DNA from 3 places in the Mesorhizobium sp. B1-1-5 genome. Region 1 is predicted to be linked to each of the others. Evidence: predicted binding sites of a transcription regulator. Region 1 holds the regulator's gene; each other region holds the start of a gene.
What was found. Region 1 encodes PhoB, which activates phosphate uptake and scavenging genes when phosphate is short. Its sites were predicted from a motif close to TGTCATNNANCTGTCAT; they were not measured.
Positions count from the first base shown of each region.

Region 2: FJ980_RS06255 (ceramide glucosyltransferase) is a predicted target of PhoB. The motif match lies at 4,505-4,521, and genes of this name have one in related genera.
Region 3: FJ980_RS16015 (acetoacetate decarboxylase) is a predicted target of PhoB. The motif match lies at 5,681-5,697, and genes of this name have one in related genera.

Region 1 covers NZ_VFWS01000090.1:4,062-14,587, reverse strand. Annotated here, with positions in the region: gene FJ980_RS22195 (YMGG-like glycine zipper-containing protein) at 1-190, shown strand, start outside; gene FJ980_RS22190 (CHASE domain-containing protein) at 268-1,908, opposite strand; gene FJ980_RS22185 (ATP-binding cassette domain-containing protein) at 2,041-2,841, opposite strand; gene FJ980_RS22180 (sugar ABC transporter permease) at 2,869-4,221, opposite strand; gene xylF (D-xylose ABC transporter substrate-binding protein) at 4,454-5,494, opposite strand; gene FJ980_RS22170 (ROK family protein) at 5,763-7,004, shown strand; gene phoB (phosphate regulon transcriptional regulator PhoB) at 7,328-8,017, opposite strand; gene phoU (phosphate signaling complex protein PhoU) at 8,034-8,741, opposite strand; gene pstB (phosphate ABC transporter ATP-binding protein PstB) at 8,762-9,565, opposite strand; gene pstA (phosphate ABC transporter permease PstA) at 9,562-10,413, opposite strand; gene pstC (phosphate ABC transporter permease subunit PstC) at 10,417-10,526, opposite strand, start outside.
Region 2 covers NZ_VFWS01000010.1:53,916-64,441, reverse strand. Annotated here, with positions in the region: gene araD1 (AraD1 family protein) at 1-481, shown strand, start outside; gene FJ980_RS06265 (2'-deoxycytidine 5'-triphosphate deaminase) at 520-1,614, opposite strand; SAM riboswitch at 1,731-1,808, shown strand; gene FJ980_RS06260 (O-succinylhomoserine sulfhydrylase) at 1,865-3,055, shown strand; gene FJ980_RS06255 (ceramide glucosyltransferase) at 3,137-4,282, opposite strand; gene apaG (Co2+/Mg2+ efflux protein ApaG) at 4,624-5,016, shown strand; gene FJ980_RS06245 (Hsp33 family molecular chaperone) at 5,209-6,237, opposite strand; gene argF (ornithine carbamoyltransferase) at 6,362-7,273, opposite strand; gene FJ980_RS06235 (aspartate aminotransferase family protein) at 7,290-8,489, opposite strand; gene FJ980_RS06230 (GcrA family cell cycle regulator) at 8,847-9,365, shown strand; gene FJ980_RS06225 (magnesium and cobalt transport protein CorA) at 9,501-10,505, opposite strand.
Region 3 covers NZ_VFWS01000046.1:25,487-36,012, forward strand. Annotated here, with positions in the region: gene FJ980_RS15995 (TetR family transcriptional regulator) at 1-488, shown strand, start outside; gene FJ980_RS16000 (inorganic phosphate transporter) at 640-2,250, shown strand; gene FJ980_RS16005 (transporter) at 2,336-3,364, shown strand; gene FJ980_RS16010 (patatin-like phospholipase family protein) at 3,609-4,769, opposite strand; gene FJ980_RS16015 (acetoacetate decarboxylase) at 4,762-5,550, opposite strand; gene FJ980_RS16020 (3-hydroxybutyrate dehydrogenase) at 5,792-6,580, shown strand; gene FJ980_RS16025 (sulfurtransferase/chromate resistance protein) at 6,756-7,571, shown strand; gene chrA (chromate efflux transporter) at 7,571-8,956, shown strand; gene FJ980_RS16035 (sigma-70 family RNA polymerase sigma factor) at 9,426-9,995, shown strand; partial or broken gene FJ980_RS16040 (anti-sigma factor) at 9,982-10,526, shown strand, end outside.

The DNA of each region.
Region 1 (10,526 bases):
GACCGAGCAGGACGTCGTCGGCGGCGGCCTGATCGGCGCCGGCGTGGGCGGCTTGGTCGGCGGCAGCAAGGGTGCGCTGATCGGCGCGGCCGTCGGCGCCGGGTCGGGCCTTCTGGTTCGCAACCTGCGCAACGGCTATTGCCAGTATCGCGATCATCGCGGCCGGATCTACACGGCTCGCTGCAACTAGTTCAGCACGGGAAAGACCGGGGGCCGGCAGCCGGCCTCCGGTTTGTTTTGAATTCAAATTCAACTCGCTGATTTACCTTACGCGGCCAGCGGAATCCTGATCTCCACCTTCAATCCGTCGGCGTGGTAGTCGCGCTCGATCGTGCCGCGCAATTCGCGCGTGACGTTGAGATCTATCAACTTGGTGCCGAAGCCGGTCTTGACTGGCGCTTCCAGTTCCTTCTGACCCGCCTCGCGCCAGTTCAGAACCAGCGTCCGCTCGCGGCCGCGGCCCTCGACTCTCCAGTCGACCTTGAGAGCCCAATTTCCCTTGGCCGAATTGATCGAACTGCCGGCCTCGCCATATTTCAGCGCGTTGGTGGCAAGTTCGTGGAAGGTCAGCCCGAGCGCCTGCGTCGTCGTCTCGTCCAGCAGCACTTCCGGCCCTGACAACACGCCGTCGGGAAGGTCCTTGCCGAACACCTGCCCGAGCTCGATGCGCAGCAGGTCGCCGAGATCGGCTTTCTGCCAGCGCGAACGCGTCAGCATGTCCTGCGATGCGGCCATGGCCTGCAGGCGCGCCGAGAACGATGCCGAAAACTCCTTCACGTCGGTGGCTTGCGAGGCCGTCTGCCGCGCGATCGCCAGCACGCGGGTGATCGAATTCTTGATGCGGTGCTTCATCTCCTGCAGGATCAGATCCTTTTCCAGCAGGCTCTTTTCGGTCGCCTCGTGCAGCGCCGATTTCGCCTCATAGGTGCGCTCCTGGTAGCGCGCCACCAACGCGATGGCACCGGCAAGCAGCAGGCCGAACAGCCCGAGCATCACCGGAATGGCGCGTGAGGACGGCGGTTCGAAGGCGCTTGTCGGCCTGAACAGCAAAGTCCACGGTTGGCCCGCCACGACGATATCGCGGCGTGCCAGAAACCTCGCGCCGATGCGTTCCGCCGGAGGAGCTTCCGACCGGAACAGCAAATTGCCGGCCTCGGGCTTGCCGTCATAGACCTCGACATTGACCGGCAGCAACGGCGCGTGGCTGAGCGCCACCTGGAACAGCTCCTGCGCGCGGAACGCGGCGTAAAGAAAACCGGCCGTCGAGGAGCGGCTTGCATTGATGACGTCGGGCGCGGTTTCCACGTTCAGCCGCACGAAGACCAGGAACCCCAGAAAGGTCTGCTTCGCGCCCATGGCCTGGCCGAGTTGGATAAGGCCGCTGGCATGCTGCTGGTCATCGGCCATGGCTTTCTCGATCGCCGTCCGCCGTGCCGGCTCGCTGAACATATCGAAGCCGATGAACGACTGGTTGGACGTATCGAGCGGCTCGAAAAGCACGATCGGCGTTCGCCATTGCTGCGTCGTGGCGGGATAGATCGGATGCGCCGACCCATGATCGTGCAGGATGTCGCGTTCCACCGCCGCCTCGTCGCCGGTCTTGGCGAGCCTCAGGAAGCCGATGCCGCGCAGTCCGGCGAAATTGTCGTCGATGTCGAGCGCGCTGAAGAAGGCCTTGAATTCGCCGCGCGAGATGTCGCCGTTGCGGGCATCGAACAGCGCCTGCGTCGAACGCAGCAGCGACAGATGCAGGTCGACGCGGCTCTCGATGCGGTTGAGCGCGTCGTCGGCCGTGCCCTCGAACTTGATTCGCGCCGCTTCCTGCGTCGCGAAATAGGCGAACCCTGCCATGGTCAGGCTGATCAGCGCGACGGCGGCAAAGGCAACGATCGGAAAGAGCTTCTTCAAATCAAGGATGCGGCCCGTGGACGGTCGACGATCTTTATGGGCAAGTCTCGGCGCCAACACAATGGCGCGGTCAAACCATCACCGCGGCTGGTACATCACGCAGCCGTTAATTAGCCGGCTACCCGTTCGACTTCACGCCGCGATCTTCAGCGCCCCCGGGCCCGGAATGGCGCCTGGCGGGCATCTGCCGAGGATGATCATGCCGAGCACCTCGTCCTGGGTGACATCGGTCGTGCGCGCGGTGCCGACCACCTGGCCGTTCTTCATCACGCAGACCCGGTCGGCGAGCTCGAACACGTCGTGGATGTCGTGGCTGATCAGGAAGATGCCGATGCCGTCGGCCTTGAGCTGCTTGACCAGTTCGCCGACCTGCGCCGCCTCTTGTGGGCCGAGCGCCGCCGTCGGCTCGTCCATGATCAGGATACGGGCGTTGAACAGGATCGCGCGCGCGATCGCTACCGACTGCCGCTGTCCGCCCGACAGCTTGATCACCGGCTCCTTGAAGCGCTGGAAACGCGGATTGAGCCGACCCATCACCTTGCGCGCCTCGGCCTCCATGGCGACGTCATCGAGCGTGCCCCAACCCGTCATCAGCTCGCGGCCGAGGAAGAGATTGGCCGCGGCATCGACATTGTCGGCCAGCGCCAGCGTCTGGTAGATCGTCTCGACGCCGTATTTCTTGGCGTCGCGCGGATTGGAGATCGAAGCCTCCTCGCCATTGATGAATATCTGTCCGCTGTCACGCTTATAGGCCCCGGACAGGATCTTGATCAGCGTCGATTTGCCGGCGCCATTGTGACCGAGCAGCGCCATCACTTCGCCGGGGAAAAGATCGACGGATGCGTCGTCGACGGCGCGGATGCCGCCGAAGGCGATCGAGACGTTGCGCATGTCGACCAGCGGAACGCCGGCGGGAGCGGTCTTGTCAGCCATGATCCCTTTCCTCTCTGTAATCCTTGCTCAGACGCGCTTGCGATAGAGGGTGTCGAGCCACACCGCGACGACCAGCACGGCGCCCACGACGATGCTCTGCAGCGGCGAATCGACGCCGAGCAGCACCATGCCGGATTGCAGCGACTGCATCAGCAAAGCGCCCAGCATGGCGCCGAGCACGGTTCCGGAACCGCCTGCGAGCGACGTGCCGCCGATGACCGCCGCGGCAATGACCAGCAGCTCATCCAGCGTCCCCAGCGCGTTTGTCGAGGAGTTCTGCCTGGCCGACGAGATCGCCGCCGCGATCGTCGCCAGCACGCCCATGATCATGAACACCTTCATGGTGATCCAGCGCGTGTTGATGCCGGCAAGATTGGCGGCTTCCGGATTGCCGCCGATGGCAAAGACATAGCGGCCGAAACGCGTGCGCTTGGTGACGAAGGTCATGATCAGGCCGACGGCGACCGCCATCAGCACCGGAATGGCGATGCCATGCGCGATGAACAGACCGCCTTCGGGCACGGTGATGTTGTTGGCGGCGGCGTAGCGGTTCACGATGCCGACCGGCCACGGATAGGAGTTGGCGAGCCACACCGCGCCCAGGATGACCGCGCAGGTGACCGTGGCAAGCAACGTCTCGGCCCAGACCGGACGCAGCGGGAAGCGGAAGCGCTTGCGCTGCACGCGACCGTTGAAATGCATGAAGATGACCGCCAGGCAGGCGACGATGCCGACGGCCCAGCTCCATTTGGCGCCGATCGAGCCCGCCGGGCCGCCGCCCATCAACTGGAACGTGGCGTCGAGCGGCGCAACGGTCTGGCCGCTGGTGACCCACCAGGCAGCGCCCCGCCATACCAGCAATCCGCCCAGCGTGACGATGAAGGCCGGCACTTCAAGATAAGCGATGACGAAGCCCTGGAAGGCGCCGATGATGAGGCCGAGCGCCAGGCCGATCAGCAACGCCAGAACCCAGATCCAGGGATTTCCCAGTTCAAGCCCGACGAAGCGAACCAGGAAATGCGCCTGGGCAAAGCCCATGACCATGCCGATCAGCCCTTCGGCCGACCCGACCGACAGGTCGATGTTGCGCATGACGATGACCAGCACCATGCCGGAGGCCATGATCGCCACGGCCGAAGACTGAACCGACAGGTTCCAGAGATTGCGCGGCGTCAGGAACGTGCGGCTGTCGAAGTCGAGCGGGTTGACGCCAAGGCGCAGGCTGGAAATCACATGCAGCCCGATCCAGATCAGGAGCAGCGCGCCGATCATGCCCAGCATGCGGGTGTCGAGCTCGGTCGCCTTCAGGAACCGGGCCACAGTGCCGAGTTCCGACGCGCGCGCGGTGTCCGCCGGTTGGGTAGACGTCGTGTCGGTCATGATTTCCTCCCGCCAGCTTGCCGTCTGGTGCGGATGCCGGAACTCAGCCTAGAAGCTACCCGCCCGAGGCAGAACGGCAAAATCTTTTGAGAAAACGCCGCGGCTTTAAAGCAATCCCAGGAAAAGTGCGTAGCGGTTTTCCGTCCGGGATTGCGGCAACAAAAACCAGGAGCGGTTCATTGAACCGCTCCTGGCCGCGGCGCAGGTATTTTTGATCGAAGGTCGGCAAGGCTCAGTTGCAGACCTTCACGCTGCCGGCAGGCACGCCCGCGCAGACTTCGTCCTTCTTGATCCAACCGGCATCGATGACGACGTTGAGATTGTCCTTGGTGATCGCGATCGGCGTCAGGAACAGCGACTTGACGGTGTTGCCGCCGGGCGTCGTGAAGTCCTTGGCGCCGGCGATGTCGCCCATCTTCTTGCCGTCGGCGAGCTGCGAGGCGATCTCGGCGGCGTTCTTGCCGAGCTCGCGCGCGTCTTTCCACACCGACACGGTCTGCGTGCCGAGCGCGATGCGGTTGAGCGCCGCGTGGTCGCCGTCCTGGCCCGAGACCGGCACGGTGCCGGCCAGGCCCTGCGCCGTCAGCGCCGCGACGACGCCGCCGGCGGTGCCGTCATTGGCAGCCACGACCGCGTCGACCTTGTTGTCGTTGGCGGTCAGGAACTGCTCCATGTTCTTCTGCGCGTTGGCCGGCAGCCAGCCGTCCGTATAGGCCTCGCCGACATTCTTGATCTTGCCGCTGTCGATGGCGTCCTTCAGGACTTCCATGGAGCCCGCGAACAGGAAGTCGGCGTTCGGATCAGAGCCCGAGCCCTTGATGAAGACATAGTTGCCTTCCGGCTTGGCCTTGAACACCTCGCGGGCCTGCATGCGCCCGACTTCCTTGTTGTCGAAGGTCAGGTAGAACACGTCCTTGTTCTCTATCAGGCGGTCGTAGCCGACGACCGGGATTCCTTCATCGAGCGCCTTCTGCACCGCCGGGCCGATTGCCGAGGCATCCTGCGCCAGGATGATCAGCGCATTGGCGCCCTGCGAGATCAGGCTTTCGACGTCGGTCAGCTGCTTGCCCGGATTGGATTGCGCGTCGGCCGAAATATACTTGTCGCCGGCGGCCTCGATGGCGGCCTTCATCGCTGCTTCGTCGGTCTTCCAGCGCTCTTCCTGGAAATTCGACCATGACACGCCGATCACCTTGTCCTTCGCCTCGGCCACGGACGCCAGCGTCAGCGACATGGCAACGCCCGCCAGAATGGCGGCTGCAAATTTCTTCATGATATCCTCCCTGCGCCCGTGCGGCGCGACCCAAACTGGCCCGAAGGCCGGCACAGAGGCTTTTTTTCGAGCCTCAAAAAAATAGTGGTCCAGCATAACGACGCTGTCAACCGAGATTCTGATGGGTTTTGATGGGCTCAGGCATTTTTTTCGGCATCCGCAATAAATAATGACATAACCCCTGGCTTCTGCCACAATCCCTAGCGTGTCAGCGACAGGCCATGGCATTATCACAAGGCCGCGATGACCGGGGAGGACGTGCGAAACGATGTCGGTCGGAATCCGCCACGACGATTTGCGCCGGCGCAATCGCGCCATGGTGATTTCGGCGGTACGCCGCGCCGGTCAGCCATCACGGACCGAAATTGCCGCCACCACCGGGCTCAGCCACTCGACCATTTCGGCGATCTCCGCCGACCTGATCCAGGAGGGCATTCTCACCGAAAGCAAGGCCAGCGAGCCGACGGCGTTGAAACGCGGCCGGCCGCAGATCGGCCTGGCGCTGAACCCTGAAGCCGCCGCGGTGCTGACCGTGGTGTTGTCGCTGAACTTCCTGTCGGTCGCCGTGATCGATTATGCCGGTCAGGTTGTTGCCGAGGAGCAGCAGCGCCTGGACACGCTTGTCATGCCCCGCGACGAGCTGATCGGCGAATGCGTGGCGATCGTGCGGCGCCGGCTGCAGGATCCTGACCTCGACATTGGCAGCGTCGCCCGCATCGCCATGGGCATTCAGGGCATCACCGATTCTAATGCACGCGCCATGCTCTGGTCGCCGATAACGCCGCTGACAGACATTCCTTTCGCCGACATCCTCGAGAAGGAGTTCGGCATCTCCGCCACCATGGAGAATGACTGCAACATGATGGCGGTGGCGCTGCAATGGCGCGATCCGGAGCGCTATCGCGACGACTTCATCGCCATCCTGTTGTCGCACGGCATCGGCATGGGTCTCGTGCTCAAGGGTGCGCTATTCACCGGCACGCATTCCTCCGGCGGCGAGTTCGGCCACATGATCCACCGCCCGGGCGGGGCGCTTTGCCGCTGCGGCCGCCGCGGCTGCGTCGAGGCCTATGCCGGCAACTATGCGATCTGGCGCAGCGCCATGAAAATGAGCGAGGACGCCGAGCCGGTCGACGTCGGCGACGCCGACATGCGGGCCCTTGCCGCGAAGGCGCGCGAGAGGGACGGCCCCGAACGGGAGGCTTATCGCCGGGCCGGTGAAGCACTTGGTTTCGGTCTCGGCAGCCTGTTCGCCCTCATCGATCCGGCGCCCGTCGCCATGGTCGGCGTCAGCGCGGCCGCCTTCGACCTGATCGAGTCGGCGCTAAGGGAGGCGATCGCCCAGACGGCCGGCGGCCAGCACTCCGAATCGATCTCCTTCGACACCGAGCCGAACGAGTTGCCGCTGATCCGCGAAGGCTGCGCCATGCGCGCGCTGACCTTCGTCGACCAGGAGATTTTCGCGCCGGGAGGCCAGGCAAGAGCGGGGACGGGGAAGAACGTGGCATAGGCAGCCTTGAAGTGGTTCCAAAGACAGCAACAGACGCTTGAAATTTAGCGCAGCCCCCCGCGAGCTGTCATTCTAGGGCGGAGCAGGAGCGAAGCTCCGTCGCGGAGACCCTGGAATCCATGCCGTTACCTCACGCGTCGAGCGCAGCGGTGCAAAATTCTGGACTGCCGCGGCGCGTCGACGTCACGGAATGGATCCTCGGGTCTGCGCTGCGTCGCTTCGCTCCTTGCTCCGCCCGTGGATGACGAGGCACAAGCGTCTCGGCCACTCACCAGCGTGGATGCTGGAAGTGCATGGCCCGTCAGGACTGCGGCGCCCTGGGCCTAATCTTCCCTGATCGCGTAGCCCGCGCCGCGGATGGTGCGGATGACATCCGGCATGCGGCCGTTGTTGACGGCCTTGCGCAGCCGGCCGACATGGACGTCGACGGTGCGTTCGTCGATATAGATCGTCTCGCCCCAGACATTGTCGAGCAGCTGGCTGCGCGAGAACACGCGGCCGGGGTGGCGCATCATGAATTCGAGCAGGCGGAACTCGGTCGGGCCGAGCCTGATCTCGCTCTTCTTGCGGTAGACGCGGTGCGATTCGCGGTCGAGCACGATGTCGCCGACCTTGAGCACGCTGGACAGCACCTCAGGCTTGGCGCGGCGCAGCAGCGCCTTGACGCGCGCCATGAACTCCGGCGTCGAGAACGGCTTGACCAGATAGTCGTCGGCGCCGGTCGAGAGGCCGCGCACACGATCGCTTTCTTCGCCCCGCGCGGTCAGCATGATGATCGGCAGCCGCTCGGTCTCGGGTCGCATCCTGAGGCGCCGGCAGAGCTCGATGCCGGAAACCGCGGGCACCATCCAGTCGAGCACGAGCAGGTCGGGGACGTTTTCCTGAAGGCGGATTTCGGCCTCGTCGCCGCGGGTCACCACTTCGACCTGGTAACCCTCGGATTCGAGATTGTAGCGGAGCAGCACCCCAAGCGGCTCCTCGTCCTCCACCACCATGATGCGTGGCGCGATCATTGGCAGGTACCCTTCGTCAGGCCGCCGGCGCCGACATTGTCGTCTCGTCCTGCTTCGGACGATTCGCGGGCAATTGCGTGCCGGTCAGCACATAATAGGCGTTCTCGGCGATGTTGGTCACATGGTCGCCGATGCGCTCGAGATTCTTGGCGCAGAACAGAAGATGCGTGCAGGCGGTGATGTTGCGCGGGTCTTCCATCATGTAGGTCAGGAGCTCGCGGAAGACGGATGTGTATTTGACGTCGATGCGCTCGTCGTCGTTGCGAAGCTTGGCCAGCGCCGTGGCGTCGCCCACCGTATATTCCTGGATCACGGCCTGGACCTGGATCAGTACCAGCTGCGCCATGGAATCGATCGAATGCGTGAGATCGCGCGGCGCGGCGCTGACGCCGACCGAACCGACGCGCTTGGCGATGTTCTTGGCGAGATCGCCGATGCGTTCGAGGTCGCCCGCCATGCGGATCGAGCCGACCACGTTGCGCAGGTCGTCGGCCATCGGCTGGCGCTTGGCGATCAGCGTGATGGCGCGGTCGTCGAGCTCGCGCTGGCGCGCGTCCATGATGGCATCGTCGGAAACGACGCGCTGCGCCATGGCATTGTCGGTCTCGAGCAGGGCTCTGGTCGAAGCGCCGACCATCGAGCTGGCGAGATCGCCCATGTCGTTTATGAGCCGGCTGATCTGTCTCAGATCCTCGTCGAAGGAAGCGACGGTATGTTCGGCCATGATGATGTCCTCGTATGAGCTCAGCCGAAGCGGCCGGTGATGTAGTCCTGCGTGCGCTTTTCGCGGGGCGAGGTGAAGATCTTCTCGGTCCGGTCGAACTCCACCAGCTCGCCCAGATACATGAACGCCGTCTGCCGCGACACGCGCGCCGCCTGCTGCATGTTGTGGGTGACGATGACGATCGTGTAGTCGGCCTGCAGCTCGTCGATCAATTCCTCGATCTTGGCGGTCGACAGCGGATCGAGCGCCGAGGCCGGCTCGTCGAGCAGGATGACCTCCGGCTTCACCGCCACGGTACGGGCGATGCACAGGCGCTGCTGCTGGCCGCCCGAGAGGCTGAGGCCGCTGGCGTTGAGCTTGTCCTTGACCTCGTTCCAGAGCGCGGCGCGCTTCAGCGCCTGCTCGACGCGGCCGTCCATCTCGGCCTTGCTGATCTTCTCATAGAGCCTGACGCCGAAAGCGATGTTCTCGTAGATCGACATCGGGAACGGCGTCGGCTTCTGGAACACCATGCCGATCTTGGTCCTGAGCAGGTTGAGGTCCTGCGAGCGGTCGAGGATGTTCTTGCCGTCGAGCAGCACCTGGCCCTCGGCGCTCTGCTTCGGATAGAGCTCGTAGATGCGGTTGAGCACGCGCAGCAGCGTCGACTTCCCGCAGCCCGACGGGCCGATGAAGGCGGTCACGCTGCGCTCGGGCAGGGACAGGTTAATGTCCTTCAGCGCCTTCGACTGGCCATAGTAGAAATTGAGGTTCTTGACCTCGATCTTGGCCTTCTCGACGGTCGTGTCGGCTGCGTTCAGGTCGGTGGACAACATCGGTTTCATCTGTCCTCTCTGCGTCCGGTTAGGCTGCGGGCGATGATGCTCAGCCCGAGAACCGTCAGGGTGATTATGAGTGCGCCCGTCCAGGCCAGTTGCTGCCATTCCTCGTAGGGGCTGAGAGCGAACTGGAAGATGGTTACCGGCAGGCTGGCCATCGGCGCATTGAGATTGCTCGACCAGAACTGGTTGTTGAGCGCGGTGAAGAGAAGCGGCGCCGTCTCGCCGGAGATGCGGGCGATCGCCAAAAGGATGCCGGTGACGATGCCGGAGAGCGCCGCGCGATAGGCAACCGAGCGGATCACCACCCAGCGCGGCGCGCCGATGGCGGTGCCTGCTTCGCGCAGCGCGTTGGGCACGAGGTTCAGCATGTCCTCGGTGGTGCGCACCACGACGGGGATCACCAGGATCGACAGCGCGACCGCGCCGGCGATCGCCGAGAAGTGCCCCATCGGCCGCACCATCAGCTCGTAGACGAACAGGCCGATAATGATCGACGGCGCCGACAAGAGGATGTCGTTGATGAAGCGCACCACCGTCGTGAGCTTCGAGAAGCGCCCGTATTCGGCCATGTAGGTGCCGGCCAGCACGCCGATCGGCGTGCCGACGAAGATACCGATGATCGTCATGACGATGCTGCCGTAGATGGCGTTGAGCAGGCCGCCGGCATCGCCGGGCGGCGGCGTCATTTCCGTAAACACGGAGAGCGACACCCCGGAAAGTCCCTTGTAGAGCAGGGCACCGAGGATCAGCGCCAGCCAGGCCAGCCCGATGCCCGCCGCGACGACGCACAGCGTCATCATCACGCCATTCTTGCGCTTGCGGCTTTGGTGAAGCGATTGGGCAGTCGACATCGGTCAGGCTCCCGTGCGGCTATCGATGCGCAAGAGCATGTAGCGTGCGAGCGCGAGGATGATGAAGGTGATGATGAACAGGATCAGGCCGAGCGATACCAGCGAGGATGTAT
Region 2 (10,526 bases), on a different contig from region 1:
CGCGGGCATCTATGTCATCGGCGATGACGGCGCGCCGTTCCGCGTCGGCTTCACGCTGTCGAACGAGTTTTCCGATCACGTGACCGAGCGGGTGAACTATCTGTTCCTCGCCCATTCCAAGCTGCGCAACGCCTCGTTTGGCCCCGAAATCCTGATCGGCGACCTGCCGGCCGACATCCGCGGCGCATCGCGCATCTGGCGCGACGGCAAGCTGCTCTGGGAAAAGCCGTTCCTGTCGGGCGAAGCGAACATGTCGCACACCATCGCCAATCTCGAGCACCACCATTTCAAATATTCGGCCTTCCGCCAGCCGGGCGATGTGCATGTGCATATGTTCGGCACCGCGACATTGTCCTTCGCCGATGGTATCAGGACCGAGGCTGGCGATACTTTCGAAATCGAGGCGCAGGATTTCGGCCTGCCGCTGCGCAATCCGCTGGAGATCGAAAAGCCGGTCAAGGTGGCGGTGAAGGCGCTGTGAGGTAGGGTGATCTCCCCACGAGGGGGAGATCAGCAGCTTCAGCGCGCTGCGCGAAAATGCTTGGAGAGCTTCAGGCCCTGCGCCTGATAGTTCGAGCCGAGTTCGGTGCCGTAAAGCGCCTGCGGGCGCTTCAGCATATGCTCGTAGACGAGACGGCCGACGATCTGGCCGTGGTCGAGGATAAAAGGCACCTCGTGGCTGCGCACTTCGAGCACGGCGCGGCTGCCGCTGCCGCCGGCGGCGGAGTGGCCGAAGCCCGGATCGAAGAAGCCGGCATAATGGACGCGGAACTCGCCGACCAGCGGATCGAAGGGTGTCATCTCGGCGGCATAGAGCGGCGGCACATGCACAGCTTCTCGGCTGACCAGGATATAGAATTCGTCCGGATCGAGCACCAGTTCGCCGGCGCCGCTCTTGTAGATCGGCTCCCAGAAATCGACGACATCCTGCGCGGCACGCTTGTCGACGTCGACCAGGCCGGTGTGGTGCTTGCCGCGGTAGCCGACGAGGCCGTCCTTGTCGCCGTCAAGATCGATGGAGAGCGCGATGCCGCCGCCTGAAATATTGGGCGGCTCGGTGGCGACCAGCATCTCGGCGCGGTGAAGGTCGCGCAGCTCGCTTTCCGAGAGCACCGCGTTGCCGGTGCGGAAGCGGATCTGCGACAGCCGCGAGCCGGCGCGCACGACGATCGGGAAGGTGCGCGGGCTGACTTCGAGATAGAGCGGCCCGCGATAGCCGGCGGCGATCTTGTCGAACTCGTGGCCACGATCGGTCATGACGCGTGTGAAGATGTCGAGGCGGCCGGTCGAGCTCTTCGGATTGGCCGAGGCGGATACGTTCGCCGGCAGCGCCAGGCTCTCGAGCAGCGGCACGATATAGACGCAGCCGGTTTCCAGCACCGCGCCCTCGGCAAGGCTGATCTCGTGCAGCTTCAGCCGCTCGAGCTTGTCGACGACCCGATGATCCGGACCCGGCAGGAACGAGGCACGCACGCGAAACGCTTTGTCGCCGAGCCTGAGATCGAGGCTGGCCGGCTGGATCTGGTCGGCGTCCAGCGCGCGCGGCGACTTCAGCGCCTTCGCCTCGAACAGCGCTGCGATGTCCTGATCCGGAAGAATGCCTGTTTGCCGCAAAGGCTGGCTCCGTTCACAAGGCCGGGCTAGGATCTAAGCAGGCTCTTGCCGCCCGGCTGGTACAAACCTCTTAATGAAGCCGGCAATTGACGCAAGCGCGGCGCGGGTCTAAAGGGTCGTTATCCCGTGGTGATTTGGCCGGTCGGCTTGCAGCCACGTTAAACAAGTCGCTAAAGGACCGTCGAGCCGCAAGGCTATATGGACCGGTTGCGACTTCGCGGCCGGTTTTTTTGTGTCTGAAAGCAGGGCTATGAGCACCAAGAAGCGCAACTGGAAACCTCAGACGGCACTCGTGCATGGCGGAACGTTGCGTTCCGGCTTCGGCGAGACATCGGAGGCGATGTATCTCACCCAAGGCTATGTCTACGAGACCGCGCAAGCGGCGGAAGCCCGCTTCAAGGGTGAGGAGCCGGGCTTCATCTATTCGCGCTACGCCAACCCGACCGTCGACATGTTCGAAAAGCGCATGTGCGCGCTGGAAGGCGCCGAGGATGCCCGCGCCACCGCTTCCGGCATGGCCGCGGTAACCGCCGCGCTGCTCTGCAGCGCCAAGGCCGGAGATCATATCGTCGCGGCGCGCGCCCTGTTCGGCTCCTGTCGCTGGGTGGTCGAGACGCTGGCGCCGCGCTACAGCATCGAGGCGACGCTGGTCGACGGCACCGACATCGCCAATTGGGAAAAGGCGATAAGGCCGAACACCAAGCTATTCTTCCTGGAAAGCCCGACCAACCCGACGCTGGAGGTGGTCGATATCGCCGCGGTCGCCAAGCTCGCCAATTCGATCGGCGCCAGGCTGATCGTCGACAATGTCTTCGCCACGCCGCTGCAGCAGAAGCCCTTGCTGCTCGGCGCCCATATCGTCGTCTATTCGGCGACCAAGCACATAGACGGCCAGGGCCGCTGCCTCGGCGGCGTCATCCTGTCGGACAAGAAGTGGATCGACGAGAACCTGCACGACTATTTCCGCCACACCGGTCCCAGCCTGTCGCCCTTCAACGCCTGGACGCTGCTCAAAGGCCTGGAGACGCTGCCGCTGCGCGTGCGCCAGCAGACCGAGAGCGCCGGCAAGATCGCCGACTTCCTTGCCGGCCGACCGGAGATCGCCCGTGTCATCTATCCGGGTCGCGCCGATCATCCGCAAGCGGATATCGTCAAGAAGCAGATGTCGGGAGGCTCGACGCTGATCTGCCTCGACGTCAAGGGCGGCAAGCAGGCGGCCTTTGCCTTCCAGAACGCGCTCGACATCGTGCTGATCTCGAACAATCTCGGTGACGCCAAGAGCCTGATCACCCATCCGGCGACGACGACACACAAGAACCTGAGCGACGAGGCCCGCGCCGAGCTCGGCATCGGTCCAGGCACGCTGAGGCTCTCCGTCGGCCTGGAGGACACCGATGATCTGCTGGAAGACGTCGAACAGGCGCTGAAGGCAGCAAAATAGAAGGCTGAGAACGCCGCGGCCGGAACCTTCAGAGCCGCAATTCCGGACGGAAAACCGTTTCACACTTTTCCTGGAATTGCTCTAGGCGAGCTCCTCCAGCTCGGTCATCGCCTTGGTGCGGATGGTCATGGCGTTGCCGCGCCATTCGACGGCGCCGCCGAACCAGGCGCGCGCCCAGATGGCCGGCAGCAGGGCATCGCGCACGATCATCGCGGTGACGCTGCGCGGCGACAGGTACCAGCCCTTCGCAAAGGCTAGCAGCCATTCCGGCAGGTAGGCGATCGCCAGCACGCCCAAGGCCGTCGTGGGCAGGCTGACGCCGGCGCTTGCCGCCGCAATCAGCGCCAGCAGCAGCGGCACCGCAGCACCAGTCAGGATCTCCGGTGCGAAGAACAGCGGAAAGGTCACCCGGCGCAGCCGCGCCCAGCGCGCTTGGCGCGACCAGATCTCGGCGAAGCTGCGCAGTCCAAGCGGCTGCTCGAATGGCGAGGCGACGAGGTTGACGTTGAGCCCCAGGCCGTTGACCAGCTTGGTGGCCGCTGCGTCCTCGGCGATCTCGGCGGCCAAGGCCTGGATGCCGCCATTGGCGTCGAGCATCGGCTTGTTCCACAGCATGCTCTTGCCCTGGGCGAAGCCAAGGCCAAGCGCCTCCCCGGCATATTGCCAGCGCGCCTGCAGCGTGTTGAGGAAGGCACATTCGACCTCGGCCCAAAACCCGTCCGGCCGCGAGCCGATCGGCGTCGAACAGACGAGGCCGGTATCCGGCCGCCATGCCGCCATCAGGTGCTGGACATAGTCTCTCGGCATCAGCACGTTGGAATCGGCGAGGATCACCCAATCGTGTCCCGCCGCCTGCCAGCCCTTGACGCAGTTGTTGAGCTTGGGATTGGCGCTGACGCGATCGTCGCCGATCAGCAGCCGCGCAGGAATTTTGGGGTGGCGCGCGATCGCCGCGTCGATCAGCTTGACCACCGGGTCTTCGGCATGCGCGACGCAGAAGATCAGCTCGTAGCGCGGCCAATCGAGCGAAAAGGCGCGCTGCAAGGTCTCCGGCGTGAACGGCTCGACGCCACGCGACGGCACGATGATGGAGACCGGTGGCCGCGCACTGGAGGGCGGCGCCATGACATGCCGCCGCTTCAGCCGCGACGAGGCGAGCAGGATGCTGGCGAGATTGAAGGAAAGAAGCGCTGACGAAGCCAGGCCGGCTGCGATAGTCAGTTCCATCGAGATCTGGTCACTCCCGATGGAGAGTTTCACCGTTTCACGCAAACGGCGACCCACTCCATCTCCTTGTTTTCACGCGATTCCGGACGGAAGGCTACGGCGAAGGCGCCGAGCCTAACCGCTCGCGCTTTTCCTGGAATTGCTTTAGGCCGCACGCGACCGTTTCAACTGTTACAGAGCGTCCGAGTCGCCCGGCATGTTTGTGCACACCAACATTGTCATGTGTCACTTAAATGACATTGTTTTTCGGCACCTGCGCTTACAAGGCTGACAGGATGGTCGGCGCTGCGTATCAAGAGCGGAGCGTGACATATGTTCCGCGGCGGCAACCGGAGTGGCCCATGTATCGCGCAGTGACGCGCAACATCGAAGTGCTGGTCAGGCCCTTCTATCTGGAGGACCGCTCCGATCCGTCCGAGAACCGCTATGTCTGGGGTTATCAGGTGACGATCGACAACCGCTCCGACGAGTTCGTGCAGCTTGTGTCGCGCTACTGGCACATCACCGACGGCCAGGGCCGGGTCGAGGAGGTGCGCGGCGCCGGCGTCGTCGGCGACCAGCCGGAACTCAATCCCGGCGACAGCTACCAGTACACCTCGGGCTGCCCGCTCTCGACGCCATCAGGCATCATGGTCGGCCATTACACGATGCGCAACGGCCGCGGCGAGACGTTCGATATCGCCATTCCGGCTTTCTCGCTCGATATGCCGGGGACAAGGCGCACGGTGAATTAGCGTTTTTCTGCCGTCTCTATACGGGGAGAAATGCCCGGCAGGGCAATGAGGGGCGGCGCCGGGCTTCCGAGATTTTCCTTGAGGCGGACAACAGCTTCGCTACGGCGGACGCTATCACGGCCAACGTTGGCGCCGCCCCTCATCCGCCCTTTGGGCACCTTCTCCCCGTGGAACGGGGAGAAGGAAGAGCGCTTACTTCGCGAATTCAGCCGGGTCGAAGTCGTATTGGGTCGAGCAGAACTCGCAGGCGACATGGATGCCGCCCTCTTCGGTCGAGTCCTTGATCTCCTCAGCCGAAAAGCCTTCGAGAATGCCGCGGATCTTGTCGCGCGAGCAGGAGCACTGGTCGGCGACAGGGACGCCGCGGAAAACGCGCACGCCGTGTTCGTGGAACAGCCGGTAGAGCAATCGCTCGGCGCCCACCGTCGGGTCGATCAACTCGGTCGGCTCGATCGTGCCGAGCAGCGCCAGCAACTCCTGCCAGGAATTGTCGGCCGGCTGGTCCGCGACGTCACGCGGATCGCCGTCGCCGCCGGAAATATCGGGAACGCGCATGCGCTCCGGCGATTGCGGCAGGAATTGCGCCAGAATGCCACCGGCGCGCCACTGCTCGCGCGCGCCGGCCGGGCCGGGCGTGACCAGCTTGGCGACCGACATCTTGATATCGGTCGGGATCTGCTCCGACTGCCGGAAATAGGTGCGCGCGGCGTCCTCGAGCGAGGTGCCGTCGAGCTGGACGATGCCTTGGTAGCGCTGCGTATGCGGGCCCTGGTCGATCGTCAAGGCCAAGACGCCGTCGCCGAGCAGCGTCTGCTGCGAGGTCTCGCCGGCGGCGGTCAGCGCCTGCAGCCGGTCGGCATCGAAGCGCGCATAGGCGCGCAGCGCATGCGGCGTGGTGAAATCGGCCACCAGCATGTCGACCGGACCGTCGGTGCGGGTCTGCAGGATGAACTTGCCTTCGAACTTCAACGAGGTGCCGAGCAGCACGGTGAGCACGCAGGCTTCCGCCAGCAGGCGGGCGACGGGCTCAGGGTAATCGTGGCGGCTCAGAATAGCGTCGAGCATCGGCCCGAGCTGCACGGTGCGGCCGCGCACATCGAGCGGCGCGACCTCATAAGGCACGACATGATCGTCGCCGGCGAAGCCGAATTCACCGAGTTGGGGTTTATGCTCAGCCAAGGTCTGGGTTTCCAACATGACAATACTCCGGGGCGCAGCCATGCCGCCCGGTGAGCCGCATGCGTCGAAGCGCGTTCAATTTACGTGATGGCCCGCAAATAGGCATCACATGTCCCCAGATCAAGTTGAGCCCGATCGGGCCGGAAGCGGTCAGGTCCAGCCCTTCTCACGCGCCCAGACACCAGGCCAGCACAGCCTTCTGGGCGTGCAGCCGGTTCTCGGCCTCGTCGAAGACCACCGAATGCGGCCCGTCGATCACCTCATCGGTGACCTCCTCGCCGCGATGCGCCGGCAGGCAGTGCATGAACAATGCATCGGGCTTGGCCTTTGCCATCAGCGCCGCATTGACCTGATAGGGCAGGAAGACGTTGTGGCCGCGGGCGCGATGCTCCTGGCCCATGGAGACCCAGCTGTCGGTGACGACGCAGTCGGCCTTGTCGACGGCTTCCTCGGCAGACCTGGAAAACCGAACCTTGCCGCCATTGGCCTTCGACCAGTCGACATATTTCCCGAAAGGCTCGCTGCCTTCCGGCACCGCGACATTGAGGTTGAAGCTAAAGCGCGCCGAGGCCTCCAGGAGCGAATGCAGCACATTGTTGCCGTCGCCGGTCCAGGCGAAAGTCTTGCCGGACACCGGACCGCGATGCTCCTCAAAGGTCATGATGTCGGCCATGAGCTGGCAGGGATGCGTGTCGTCGGTCAGCCCGTTGATGACCGGAACGGTGGCGTTCTCGGTGAGCTCCAGCAGCCGGTCGTGCGAGGTGGTGCGGATCATGATGGCGTCGACATAGCGCGACAGCACTTTCGCCGTGTCGGCGATCGTCTCCGAACGGCCGAGCTGCATCTCGGTGCCGGTCAGCATGATGGTCTCGCCGCCGAGCTGGCGCATGCCGACATCGAAGGACACGCGCGTGCGCGTCGACGGCTTATCGAAGATCATGGCCAGCACCTTGCCATCGAGCGGTTTTGAACGCTCACCCGCCTTGAGCCTGGTCTTTCGCGCCACCGCGTCGTCCAGCATGATGCGCAGGTCGCCCGCGGAAACGGCGGACAGATCGGTGAAGTGGCGAACACTCATCGGCAGGTTCCAGAAATTATTTGGCGGCTTCGGCGGCAATCGCGTCGGTCAGGCGCTTGGCGCCGCCGCGAATGCGCTCCAGCGCCTCGCCGATCTCCTCGTCGGTGACGGTGAGCGGCGGCAGGAGGCGGATGACGTTGTCGCCCGCCGGCACGGCAAGCAGGTGCTGGTCGCGCAGCGCCATGTTCACCTTGGCGTTGGGCATGGCGCATTTCAGGCCGAGCATAAGGCCGGTTCCCCTGATTCCCTCGATGACGTCGGGGAATTCATCGGCCACCGCCGCAAGGCCCTGCTTCAGAAGCAGCGCCTTGCGCTGCACGTCCTCGAGGAAGCCGTCGGCCAGCACCACGTCGAGCACGGCGTTGCCGACGGCCATCGCCAGCGGATTGCCGCCGAAGGTGGTGCCGTGCACGCCGGCCGTCATGCCGGTCGCCGCCTCGTCGGTGGCAAGGCAGGCGCCCATCGGGAAGCCGCCGCCGATGCCCTTGGCGATCGCCATCAGATCGGGGGTGACGCCTGACCATTCATGCGCGAACAGCTTGCCGGTGCGACCGATGCCGCACTGGACCTCGTCGAAGATCAAAAGCAGGCCGTGCTTGTCGCAGAGTTGCCGCAGCCGCTTCAGCGATTGCGTCGGCACCGGGCGTATGCCGCCCTCGCCTTGCACCGGCTCGATCAGGATCGCTGCGGTCTCCGGCGTGATCGCCTTCTCAGCGGCGTCGATGTCGTCGAAAGCCACCTGGTCGAATCCCTCGACCTTCGGGCCGAAGCCTTCGAGATATTTATACTGGCCGCCGGCGGCGATCGTCGCCAGCGTGCGGCCGTGAAAGGCACCCTCGAAGGTGATGATGCGGAAACGCTCGGGATGGGCCTTGACGAATTGATAGCGCCTGGCCGTCTTGATGGCGCATTCCAGCGCCTCGGCACCGGAATTGGTGAAGAACACCTTGTCTGCAAAGGTCGCCTCAGCCAGCCGCTCGCCCAGCCGGCGCTGTTCCGGGATCTCATAGAGGTTGGAGACGTGCCACAGCTTGGCAGCCTGCTCGGTGAGCGCCGCGACCAGATGCGGATGGCTGTGGCCCAGCGAATTCACCGCGATGCCGCCGGCGAAGTCGAGATATCGCTCGCCCTTGTCGGTGACCAGCCAGGTCCCCTCACCGCGGTCGAAAGCCAGGGGTGCGCGAGCAAAGGTCTCGTAAAGCGCCGAACCGCTCATTATATGCGTCTCCGGAACCGGAAATCAAAAAAGCCGCCAATGCGGCGGCCTTTGCGGCTTATCATGGTTTTCGGCCATGAAGTCAACGAAAACGTCGCGCACAAGCGCGTGGCAAGCCCCTGACGCCACGCCGGCTCATAAGTAGGCCGGCAAGTTGGGGAAAACCGAAAAAACCGAATCATGTTGCCCTGGGGACTCTTGTCACCGAGTCAGCGCATAAGGTATTTGTAGTCGAGAAATAACTAGATTTCGTGCGGCGGACCTAATCACCCGGTATATGTGGTGTTGTTTGCCCGGCGAGAGCCGGGGGCGGGAAAGGATTCTGACTGCCGCACGCCTCAGCAGGAGCGCGGTCTCATGAACTGGACTGACGAGCGAGTCGAACTTCTCAGGAAATTGTGGTCGGAGGGTCTGAGCGCCAGCCAGATCGCCGCACAGCTCGGCGGGGTGAGCCGCAACGCCGTCATCGGCAAGGTGCATCGCCTGAAGCTGTCGGGCCGCGGCCGCGCAACGGCCGCTCCGGCGCGCCAGAAGAAGGCGACGCAAGGCGCCTCGATGCAGAAATCGGTGACCCGCGCCGCAAGTGCCACGCGTCACGTGACCACCACCATCGGCGCCACCGCGCTGCAGGTGCAGTTCGACGCCGAGCCGGTCGCGCGCCACTATATCCGACCGGTCGAGAACGTGGTCGTGCCTATCTCGCGGCATCTGCAGCTCGTCGAGCTGACCGAACGCACCTGCAAATGGCCGAACGGCGATCCGCTGTCGGAAGACTTCAACTTCTGCGGCAACGACGCCGCCGAAACGGGACCCTACTGCAAGTATCATTCCCGGGTGGCGTTTCAGCCGGCCGGGGAGCGGCGCAGGGCACGCTGAGCGAATAGCGAATAGCGAATAGCGAATAGCGAATAGCGAATAGAACTGGATTGAGTTTCGCGAAAAGGGCAACTTATTTCCCCTACTCGCTACTCCCTATTCGCTACTCGCTCCCTACTCCCCTACTCCCTCCCTTCACAGCCATCCATTCTTCTTGAACCGCCAGTACAGGAACGCGCAGATGAGCGCGATCGCCACCAAGACGGCCGGATAGCCGTATTCCATCTTCAGTTCCGGCATGTCGGAGAAGTTCATGCCGTAGATGCCGGCGAAGGCCGTGGGCACCGCCAGGATGGCGGCCCATGAGGCGAGCTTCTTGGATATTGCGGTTTCCTGGCTCTGCCCGACCAGCAGACTGGCTTCGAAAGCGAAGGCCAGAACCTCGCGCAGGGAGTCGATTTTTTCCTGCACGGTGCGGATGTGGTCGGTCACGTCGCGAAACAGCGGATGCATGGCGGCATGTATCTGCGGCAGGTCGGCGCTGGTCAGCCGACGGCAGACCTCGACCAGCGGCAGCGCCGCATTGCGCAGCCGCAGCAGATCGCGGCGCAGCATGTAAAGCCGCTCGATATCGGAACCGGTCATCGGCTTCAGAAGCACCTTGTCCTCGATCGCCTCGACCTCGTCCTCGATCTGCTCCAGCACCGGCATGTAGTTGTCGACGATGAAGTCGAGGATGGCGTAGAGGACGAAATCCTCGCCTTTGGCGAGCGAATGCGGGCAGCTCTCCCAGTGCTGGCGCACGGCGGCGTAAGAGGTCGACGGGCCGTGCCGGACGCTGACGATGTAGCCGGCGCCGACGAACAGATGCGTCTCGCCGAAAGTGACACGGCCGTCGATCAATTGCGCGGTGCGGGCAACGATGAAAAGCGCGTCGCCATATTGCTCGATCTTCGGGCGCGCATGCGGATGCTCGGCATCCTCGATCGCCAAATCATGCAGGTGGAATTGCGCCTGCACCCGGAGCAGCAGGTTGCGATCAGGCTCGAGCAGGCCGATCCAGACGACATGGCCGGGTTTTGCCGCCCATTCGCCGGCCTGTTCGATGGCGATGTCGGCAATGCGCTTGCCGCCCGAATAGACGCTGGATGCAATGATGCCCGACGTTGGGGCCGGGGTCAGGTTTCGAACTTGTTCCATCGCAAACCTCCCGAGACGCGA
Region 3 (10,526 bases), on a different contig from region 1:
CCGCCGATGTGGCGCGCGAGGCTGGTCCGGGAAGCCTGTCGCTCGAGGCGGTCGCCAGCCGCGCCGGAGTGTCGAAAGGCGGCCTGCTCTACAATTTTCCGACCAAGGCCAAGCTGATGCAGGGCCTGGTCGAAAGCTATCTCAGCGATTTCCAGAAGGCGCTGGAAACACGCGCCACCGAGGCCGGCGACGAGAGCGTCCTCTCAGCCTATATCAAGCTGTCGGCCGACGACTGCGAGCGGCCGAAACCTTCGGCGTCGTGGATGTTCTCGGCGATCGCCGAAGATCCCGATTTTCTGACGCCGATCAAGGCCTTCAAGCGCCAGCTGTTCGAACGGCTGAAAGGAGAGACGGACGACCTCGGCTCGCTGCTGGTCTGCTATCTCGCCATTGAGGGGATGCGCAGCATGAACCTGTTTGATTCAGACGTGCTGTCCGAAGACGAGCGCAGGCTTCTGGTGTCCTCGCTCCTGAAGATAGCCGGATAGGTCACCAAACGGTTTGGTAGTGACCAAACGGCTTGGTAGTGACCAAGCGGTTTGGTGGTGACCAAACGGTTAAGAGCGTCACACCAGCTTCATCCTAGGGACATAGCGTCCTCCCCGGTTCTTTGCTGCAATGCAAAAGGAGTGGGACACAATGGTGGACGTAGTTTCGAGTGAGGCGGGGATCCCAAGACCGGATCATCCCCTGGAACAATCGGGCGGTGCCAAATGGTTCCTGCCGGCTTTCGGCGTGCTGGTGCTCGTCGGCATCGTCTATGTCGGCTATGCGCTCAGCCAGGATCTGGCCATCGCCAAGACGGTGCCCTGGATCCTGCTCGGCATCGCGCTTCTGATCGCGCTGGGCTTCGAGTTCGTCAACGGCTTTCACGACACCGCCAACGCGGTCGCCACCGTCATCTACACGCGCTCGCTGCCGGCCGAATTCGCCGTCATGTGGTCGGGCGTCTTCAATTTCCTCGGGGTGCTGACCTCGAGCGGCGCGGTGGCCTTCGGCATCCTGTCGCTGCTGCCAGTCGAGCTCATCCTGCAGGTCGGCTCGTCATCCGGCTTCGCCATGGTGTTCGCCCTTCTGGTCGCCGCCATCCTGTGGAACCTCGGCACCTGGTTCCTCGGCCTGCCGGCCTCGAGCTCGCACACGATGGTCGGCTCGATCATCGGCGTCGGTCTCGCCAACCAGTTCATGGCCCCGGCCGGAAGCGCCACCAGCGGCGTCGACTGGGGGCAGGCGACCAATGTCGGCATCACCTTGCTGGTCTCGCCGATCGTCGGCTTCTTCGCCGCCGCCATCCTGCTCTATGCCATGAAGCTCCTGGTGCGCAATCCGGCGCTCTACGAAGCACCGAAGGGCAATGCGCCGCCGCCATGGTGGATCCGCGCCCTGCTGATCTTCACCTGCACCGGCGTCAGCTTCGCGCACGGCTCCAATGACGGTCAGAAGGGCATGGGGCTGATCATGCTTATCCTGATCGGCGTGGTGCCGACGGCTTACGCGCTCAACCGCACGCCCGACATCAACTATCTCGACGCCTACAAGTCGGCCTCGGTATCTGTCGAGCAGGCTCTGGGCAAGTACGTCAAGCCTGGCGTTACTGTGGCCGATGCCAATGCTGCCAAGGCTGCCGTGCAGGAGGCCGTGCGCAGCAAGAGCTGGAACGATCAGACCACGATCGCGCTGCAGACCTATATCCACAACACCACCGCCGGGCTGCAGCCTTACGCCTCGGTTGACAACGTGCCGACCGATCTGGTCAGCAACGCGCGCAACGACATCTATCTGATCGGCGAAGCGCTGAAGCTGATCGACAAGAAGAAGCTGCTGCCGATGCAGGACGCCGATCTCAAGGCGGTGACCGACTACCACAAGGCGGTCGACAACGCGACGAAGTTCATTCCGCTGTGGGTGAAGATCGCCGTGGCGCTGGCGCTCGGCCTCGGCACCATGGTCGGCTGGAAGCGCATCGTCGTCACCGTCGGCGAGAAGATCGGCAAGAGCCACCTGACTTATGGCCAGGGCGCCGCCGCCGAGCTGGTCGCGATGATCACCATCGGCATGGCCGACCGTTTCGGCCTGCCGGTGTCGACGACGCACGTGCTGTCGTCCGGCGTCGCCGGCACCATGGCGGCGAACGGCTCCGGCCTGCAGTGGTCGACCGTGCGCAACCTGCTGCTGGCCTGGGTGCTCACGCTGCCCTGCTCGATCGCGCTGGCCTTCGTGCTGTTCGTGATCCTCCGCCACGTTTTCTGAGCGGCGGTTCATGCCTGATTGCAAACATCGACGGCGCCGGTTTCGGCGCCGTCTTGCTTTTTCAGCATGTGATTGAGTGGCAGCCATGAATGACGCATCACATCTGACGCTGCTTGCCTGGGACGACAGCCGGCACCATGCGCCCGGCCTGATATGGGCCTATCGCGGCAAGGCCGATGCACCGGCCGAGCCGATCGCGCCAAAGGATATCGAGGCGGTCCTTGCCGAGCCGGATGGCTGGGTGTGGCTGCATGTCGACCTTATCGACCAGCGCGCCCATTCCTGGATCAGCCATGCCTGCGCGCTGCCGCAATCGGTGCATGCGATCCTCGAAGGCCATGAGGACAGCATGGCGCTGGCGCATGAAAAGGGTGTCGTGCACGGCATCGCCGCCGATCTGCATGGCGAAATCGGACGGAGGTCGACCACCATCGGCCGGCTGCATTTCGCCGTGACGGATCGGTTGCTGGTGACCGGCCGGCGCCATTCGCTGGCCGCCGTCGAGGACGTCAACAAGACGCTTTCGGAAGGATTCAAGCCCGCTTCGGCCTTCGAGCTGTTCGCAGCGATCGTGCTCGCCTTCTGCAGGAGCGCCAGCGAACGCCTGGCGCGGGCGACGAAGCAGTTGGACGAGGTCGAGGATCATCTGGTCACCGAGCGGCTGGCCGACGAGCGGCGCCGGATCAAGGACGTGCGTCGCCTAACCGTCTCGCTGCACCGTCCGATTTCGGCGCAGGTGGCGCTGTTCCTGGACGAGAACCGTGCCGGCTGGGAGCTGTCGGCGGGCGCCCACGAGATATTGGGCAAGCTGTCGGCACGCCTCAAAAGGCTCGACCGCGAAGTCGTCATGGTCAACGACCGGGCAAGGCTGCTGCAGGAAGAGGTCGCGGCCGAGTTGGCGGACGAATCCAACCGCAGCCTGAAGGCGCTGGCGGTGATGAGCGCGCTGCTCCTGCCGGGAACGCTGATCGTCGGCATCTTCGGCATGAACACCGAAGGACTGCCGCTGACCCACACGCATGGCGGCTTCCTGCTGGCGATGCTGCTTGCGGGCGGCGCGACAGGCTTGTTCTATTGGCTGCTGCTGCGAGCCGGCGCCGATCTCAAGTTCTAGGTGTGTCGATATTCAGGTGAGGCCGGCCTGCGAACGATGGCTTCCTGCGCTTCCGGTGCTCACGTACTTCAAGTACGCTCCGCTCCGGCCTTCGCCGGCCGAAGCCCTCATAGATGTCTCCGTCTATGAAGGCTACGGCCGGCGTAGGCCGGTTCTCGGAAACCACCTTGTCTGGTCGCTGCGCGCCCGTCTTCGACTCCGGCTCGGCCTGACCTGAATATCGACACACCTGGAGGGGTGACCGTCAGGTCGGGTCTTCGCGATGCAGGTCGTGGATGGTGACGCCGTCGGCATTGTCGGGCAGCATCAGCCACTTCTTGTGGCGCAACGTGCGCTCGGTGTCTTCCAGGCCCATCTCCCAGTGCTCGCGCATCGAGGTGCCGGAGAACTCATAGTCCTTGGCGTGGCCTTCATAGCCTTTGTGCTGGTAGATCAGGTGGACGATGTTGACGACGCCGGCATCGGAATAGTCGGCTATCAGTTCCTTCTCGCCGTCCTTGAGCTGGTCCGGCGGCACGCGCTTGAGCGCGTCGAGCAGCTTCATCTTGAGCGCATGGATGCGCTGGAAGTTGTCGGTGTTCTGGCGCGTGCGGCTAGAATACATGATGTCCTTGTGGCGCGACAGGACGTCGGCCAAGCCGCGCGGCAGCACGCCGCGGGCGCTGAACAGATCGACCTGGAACACCAGCGAGGAGCGGTCCTCCTCCTGGTCGAGAAGATATTGCAGCGGCGTGTTGGAGACGATGCCGCCGTCCCAGTAATACTCGCCTTCGATGCGGATCGAGGGGAAGGCCGGCGGCAGCGCGCCGCTCGCCATGATGTGCTCCGGCCCGATGCGCACCTTGTCGGTGTCGAAGTAGACGAAGTTGCCGGTCCTGACATTGACCGCGCCGACGCTCAAGCGCTTCTTGCCGTCGTTCAGCACGTCGAAGTCGATCAGGCTCTCCAGCGTGTCCTTGAGCTCGGCGGTATCGTAGAAGCTGGTGGCGCCTTCGGCTCCCGACAGCTGGAACCAGGGGTTCGGGCTGCGCGGCTTGAAGAAGCCCGGCTGGCCCATCGTCATGGTCATCAATGACGAGGTCTGGTTGCGGATATCGCGATAGATGTCGCCTTCGGGCGTATAGGCCCAGATCTTGCGGCCCGAGATCGTCTGCCAGAACTGCTCGAGCCGCTGCAGGCGGCGGCTCGGCTCGTTGCCAGCGATGATCGAGGCGTTGATGGCGCCGATCGAGACGCCGGAAAGCCAGGTCGGCTCGCAGCCGGCGTCGGCAAGCGCCTGATAGACCCCTGCCTGATAGGCGCCGAGCGCGCCGCCGCCCTGGAAGACCAGGGCGATGCGGTCATATTGCGCAGTGATTTCCTGGATGGTGGCGGCGGCCGCCTTGTTGCGGGTACGCTCAAGCACCGGCTTTCTCCAGTTCCTTCGCGCCGGCAGCCGATCGGCCGCGGTCCGCGAGATAATCATGCACGACTTCGCCGAGACCCAGCGTCAGATCGGCGGTGAAGTGAACGGCCGAGACGATATCGAGCACAGGCAACTTGGCGACATCGGCCATGACATGCGGCCGAAGGTCGAGCGCGGCGGGCGCCGTCCAGGCTTCCTTCAGCGTGATGTCGGTGAGGTAGTAGCGGACCAGCTCGCAGATGCGCGGACTGCCGTCGACATGCGGGATGATCTTGATGAGGAAGTTGGGCGCGGCGAGCGAGGCGAGCACCTGGTCGTGGTCGGCTTCGCGGTGCTTGTAGCCCATGGTTCCGGTGGCGCAGAGCACGCTGCCATAATGCAGCGTGCCGACCACCACCTCGCCCTCATGCACGATCTTGGCGTTGGCGAGCTTTTTCGGGAAACCCCAGAGCTCGCGGCCGCCGGCGATCGGCGCGTCGTCGTCGAGATACATGGAATGCACGTAGCCGCCGTGCTGGCCCTTGTAGCGCACCGGGATGACCTGGCCGGTCTCGGTGTAGTCGCCGAAACCGGTCGAGTCCGGCATGCGGATGAATTCGTATTTGACCAGCGGCTCGTCGATCTCGAGCGGCGCCGGCACGACGGCTTCCAGCGCTTCGCGCGTCGTGCGGTAGGTGATGATGATGTATTCGCGGTCGAAGAAACGATAAGGGCCGGGCGGGAAGGACGGGTTGGTGAGCGGCATGGCATAGGCGCGCTTCACGACATCGGCGATTTCCATGGCTGGTGCCCCAGTAAGGTTTGAAATGACCCGCGCGAATGCGCTGGCAAATATGTTGCATGGCAGCATGACAGTGCCGTGTCAGCCCGGCGACACGCGGCCACGGAGCCGGCAAATGGCGCTGCCGCGCTGTAATCGAGCCGACACATGGCCGTGCCATTGTCGTGCTGCATTGCACCAACTATCTGCTCTCCCAACTCGTTGCGTTGATAAGTCCCTCCCACCTCTTGCGAGATCTCCCATGGGTTCCCTGTCTTCGAAGAATGCGCTCGTCACCGGCTCGACCAGCGGCATCGGCCTTGCAATCGCCCGTGCCTTCGCCGCCGAGGGCGCTAACGTCACCATCAACGGCCTGGGCGACGCGGCGGCGATCGAGCAGGAGCGGGCCGGCATCGAAAAGGATTTCGGCGTCAAGTGCCGCTATTCGGGCGCCAACATGATGGACGGCGCCGCAGTCACCGCCATGATCCACGAGACCGAGGCGGCGTTCGGCAGCCTCGACATCCTGGTCAACAATGCCGGCATCCAGCATGTCGCGCCGATCGAGGAATTTCCCGACGACAAGTGGGAAGCCATCATCCGCATCAACCTTCTGGCCGCCTTCTACGCCATCAAGGCGGCGGTGCCCGGCATGAAGAGCCGCAAATGGGGCCGCATCATCAACACGGCTTCGGCGCATGCGCTGGTCGCCTCGCCGTTCAAGTCGGCCTATGTCTCGGCCAAGCACGGCATTGCCGGCCTGACCAAGACGGTGGCGCTGGAAGTGGCGCAGGACGGCATCACCGCAAATGCGATCGCGCCTGGCTATGTCTGGACGCCGCTGGTCGAGAAGCAGATTCCCGACACGATGAAGGCGCGCGGCATGACCGAGGAGCAGGTCAAGCACGACGTGCTGCTTGCGGCGCAGCCGACCAAGGAATTCGTCACCGTCGAGGAGCTGGCGGCGCTGACTTTGTTCCTGTGCTCGGACGCCGCCAGGCAGATCACCGGCACGACCCTGCCGATGGATGGCGGCTGGACGGCGCAGTAAGGCCATCCGCCGCTTCAGGTAATGCGAGGGGCGGAGCTTCCGCCCCTGGCATTTGAATTCTTGACAATCGCGGGGGACCGTTCCAGCATTCCGGCAAGGGGTTCCCCGCGACGACCCCGTGAGGCGTCAGCCCAACGATCGCGTCCAAACTCTCTCTGTTCAGGAGGTGGACGCCATGCCGTCAACAACCGCAATCACCGTTCCGCAGCTTTCCCGTCTCGTCGGCTTGCCCGATGCGCCTTGCCTGGTCGATGTGCGCGTCGACGAGGACTATGAAGCCGATCCGCGCCTGTTGCCGGCGTCATGCCGGCGCGATTTCAGGTCTGTCTCAAGCTGGGCGTCGGAATTCTCGGGACGCAAAGTCGTCGTGATCTGCCAGAGGGGGCAGAAACTCTCGCAAGGCGTTGCCGCGTGGCTGCGCCACGAAGGCATTCCGGCGGAGTCGCTGGAAGGCGGCTTCGAGGCCTGGGTCGCCGCCAGGGCGCCGTTGGTCAGCGCCGGCGCGATCCCGCCCCGCGCTGAGAAGGGACGTACGGTATGGGTCACGCGTTCGCGGCCGAAGGTCGACCGCATCGCTTGTCCCTGGCTGATCCGCCGCTTCGTCGATCCCGAGGCGGTTTTCCTGTTCGTCGATCCAGCCGAAGTGCCTCTTGTGGCGGACCGCTTCGCAGCGGTTCCCTTCGACATCGAAGGCGTGTTCTGGAGCCATCGTGGGGATCGCTGCACTTTCGACACGATGATCGAGGAATTCGGCCTGCGCGTCGAAGCGCTCGATCGCCTGGCGCTGATCGTGCGCGGCGCCGATACGGCGCACCTCGACCTCGTGCCGCAGGCGGCCGGGTTCCTCGCCGCCTCGCTCGGCCTGTCGCGCATGTTCCGCGACGACCTCGAGCAGCTCGAAGCCGGCATGCTCCTCTATGACGCCTTCTTCCGCTGGTGCCGCGATGCCGCGGACGAGACGCACAACTGGCCGGCAGGAGGCAAGGCGTAATGACCGCACTCGCCAAGAACGACGCCGCGCCGCTGGTCGATGTCCCGACCGTGCCGAGCTTTCGCGAGGCGACGCGGCTGTGGGCCAAGATCGGCCTGCTGTCCTTCGGCGGGCCGGCCGGGCAGATCGCGCTGATGCACAAGGAACTGGTCGAGGAGCGCCGCTGGATCGGCGAGGAGCGGTTCCTGCACGCGCTCAACTACTGCATGCTCCTGCCTGGGCCCGAGGCCCAGCAGCTTGCCGTCTATATCGGCTGGCTGCTGCATCGGACGGCAGGCGGTCTCGTCGCCGGCAGCCTGTTCGTGCTGCCGGGCGCGCTGGTCATGCTGGGCTTGAGCAGCTTCTACATGCTCTACAACGATGCACCGGTCGTCGAGGCGCTGTTCTTCGGCGTCAAGGCGGCGGTGCTTGCCGTCGTCGTCGAAGCCGTGATCCGCATCGGTAAGCGGGCGCTGAAGAACCGGGCCATGATCGTGATCGCGGTGGCGGCCTTCCTCGCCATCTACGTCGCCAGAGTGCCGTTCCCGCTGATCGTGCTCGCGGCAGGCCTCATCGGCTGGATCGGCAATCGGTTTGCGCCACGGCTGTTTTCCGGCTCGGCACATGGCAAGGGCAGCGTCGCCGACATCAAAGGCGTGGTCGACCTGATGTTCGAGCGCGGTGAGCTCGGCCACACCGTGCCGACCAGATGGCATGCGGCCCGCACCATCGCCATCTGGCTGCCGCTCTGGCTGGGGCCTGTAGCACTGGTCGCCTTGCTGGCGGGGCCGGGCAGCGTGTGGGCGCAGGTCGGCGGTTTCTTCAGCCTGATGGCCGTGGTCACATTCGGCGGCGCCTATGCGGTTCTCGCCTATGTGGCACAGGCGGCGGTGACCTCGTTCGGCTGGCTTTCGCCTGGACAGATGGTCGACGGGCTGGGGCTTGCCGAAACGACGCCCGGGCCGCTGATCCTGGTGCTGCAATTCGTCGGCTTCGCCGCCGCCTATCGCCATGCCGGCGCGATCAATCCTTTGCTCGCCGGATCGCTCGGGTCGGCGCTGACGCTCTGGGTCACCTTCGTCCCCTGCTTCTTCTGGATATTTTTAGGCGCTCCCTACATTGAGCAGCTGCGGCAGAACAAGGCGCGGGCGGCGGCGCTCGGCGCGATCACCGCGGCGGTGGTGGGCGTGATCATGAATCTTGCGCTGTGGTTCGCGCTGCATGTCGTCTTCGGCAAGGTCGCAAGCGTCGGCTGGGGCGTGGAGGTTCCGGCCCTGTCCTCGCTCGACTGGCGTGCCGCGTTGCTCTCGGCGGCGGCGATGGTCTCCATGTTCAGATTGAAGCTCGGCATGCTGCCGACGCTGGCGGGATCCGCGCTGGCGGGGCTTGCGCTGCAGGCGCTCTAAGCCCGCACGCCGTTCGATCAAGTTAGCGTGAACGAAAAAGTCGACCGGCCGGGAATAAACCGCCCGGTCTGCGGGTCTCCAGGGCATGCGCCATTTGTGCGCAACAGCAGGAGACCGACCATGAAGCGGCGCGAAGACAAATACGCATGTGAACAAGGCGAAGGCGTCAGCCGCCGGCGTCCCCTGGAGCGGATGAGCCGGGCGCATCCGGTCCGGGCGATACCGCCCCGCCGCCGGCCGTGATCCCTGCCGATCGCAACCATCGAGATCCACGACCATGACGGCGACCGCCCCGTTGCAGCCAGCGATGCGCCGTCCTCTTCCGAGGCACGCCTTGCTTCCGAGACACTTGACTCCGGTGACACCAATGCCTTCTCCTCCCTCGAAGCAGGCGCCATCGCCTGCGGTCGCGATCTTCGCCCACACGAGCAGGGACAGATCGTCGCCTCCCGCTGAGGGCGGCAAACCCATGGCGGGAGCGCCCGACGGCGGAACGGTGTTGAGCGAAAAGATGCTGGCAGCGCGTTTTGCCGAAGTGGTGCTGCCGCATCTTAGCGATGCGCTGTCGCTTGCCCGCTGGCTGACCGGCAATCAAGCCGACGCCGAGGATGTGGTGCAGGAGGCCTGCCTCAAAGCGCATGCGGGCATTGCCGGGTTCGCTGGGGGAAACCCCCGCGCGTGGCTGCTCACCATCGTGCGCAACGCTTCCTACACCTGGATGGCGCGCAACCGCCCGCGCAGCGTGGTCGCCGTCGGCGACCTTGCCGATCTCGACGACGTGTCGCCGCCGCCCGACACTGACGCCGACAGCCCGGAGGCGGCGCTGATCGCCAAGGCCAATTCGGCGGCGGTGGAAGCGGCGATCGCCAGGCTGCCGCAAGCCTTCCGCGAAACACTTGTGCTGCGCGACATCAACGGTCTCAGCTACCGCGAGATCGCCGCCATGCTCGGCGTGCCGCAGGGCACGGTGATGTCGCGGCTGGCGAGAGCCCGCGGCCTCTTGATAACGGAACTTGGAGGGCGCCATGAGCCCGCATGAAAATCGCCCGCGTGAGGATGGATTGCCGCAAGACCCGCAGGATATGAAGCTGATGATCCACGCCCTTGTCGATGGCGAGCTCGATGCCGCGGCCGCCCTGGCGGTCGAGCGGCGCATGGCCGCCGATCCGGAGCTTGCCGCCGAACATGCGCGCCTGGTGGCGCTGCGCGGCGCTGTCGCCAATGTGCCGCGCCAGACGGTCCGCGACGACTTTCTGGCCCGCATTGCGGCCATCGCTGAGGTGAGTGGGACCGACGAAGCCGTCCAATCCACAGCCGTAAAGGCGCAGTCACAGCCGCAACAGCAGCAAGGCAATGTCGTCGAGATGCGGCCGCGCGCGGCACGCTGGTTCAACTCCTTCGACTGGCGCCAGATGGCGGCCTCGATCGTGCTGACGGCGTTTCTGGCCAGCGGCGCGACGCAGTGGCTGGCGACGGCGGACAATAGGGCCGACAGCTTTGCCGTGGCCGTCGCCAACGGCCATCGCCGCAGCCTGCTCGCGGCGACTCCAGTCGACATCGTCTCGTCCGA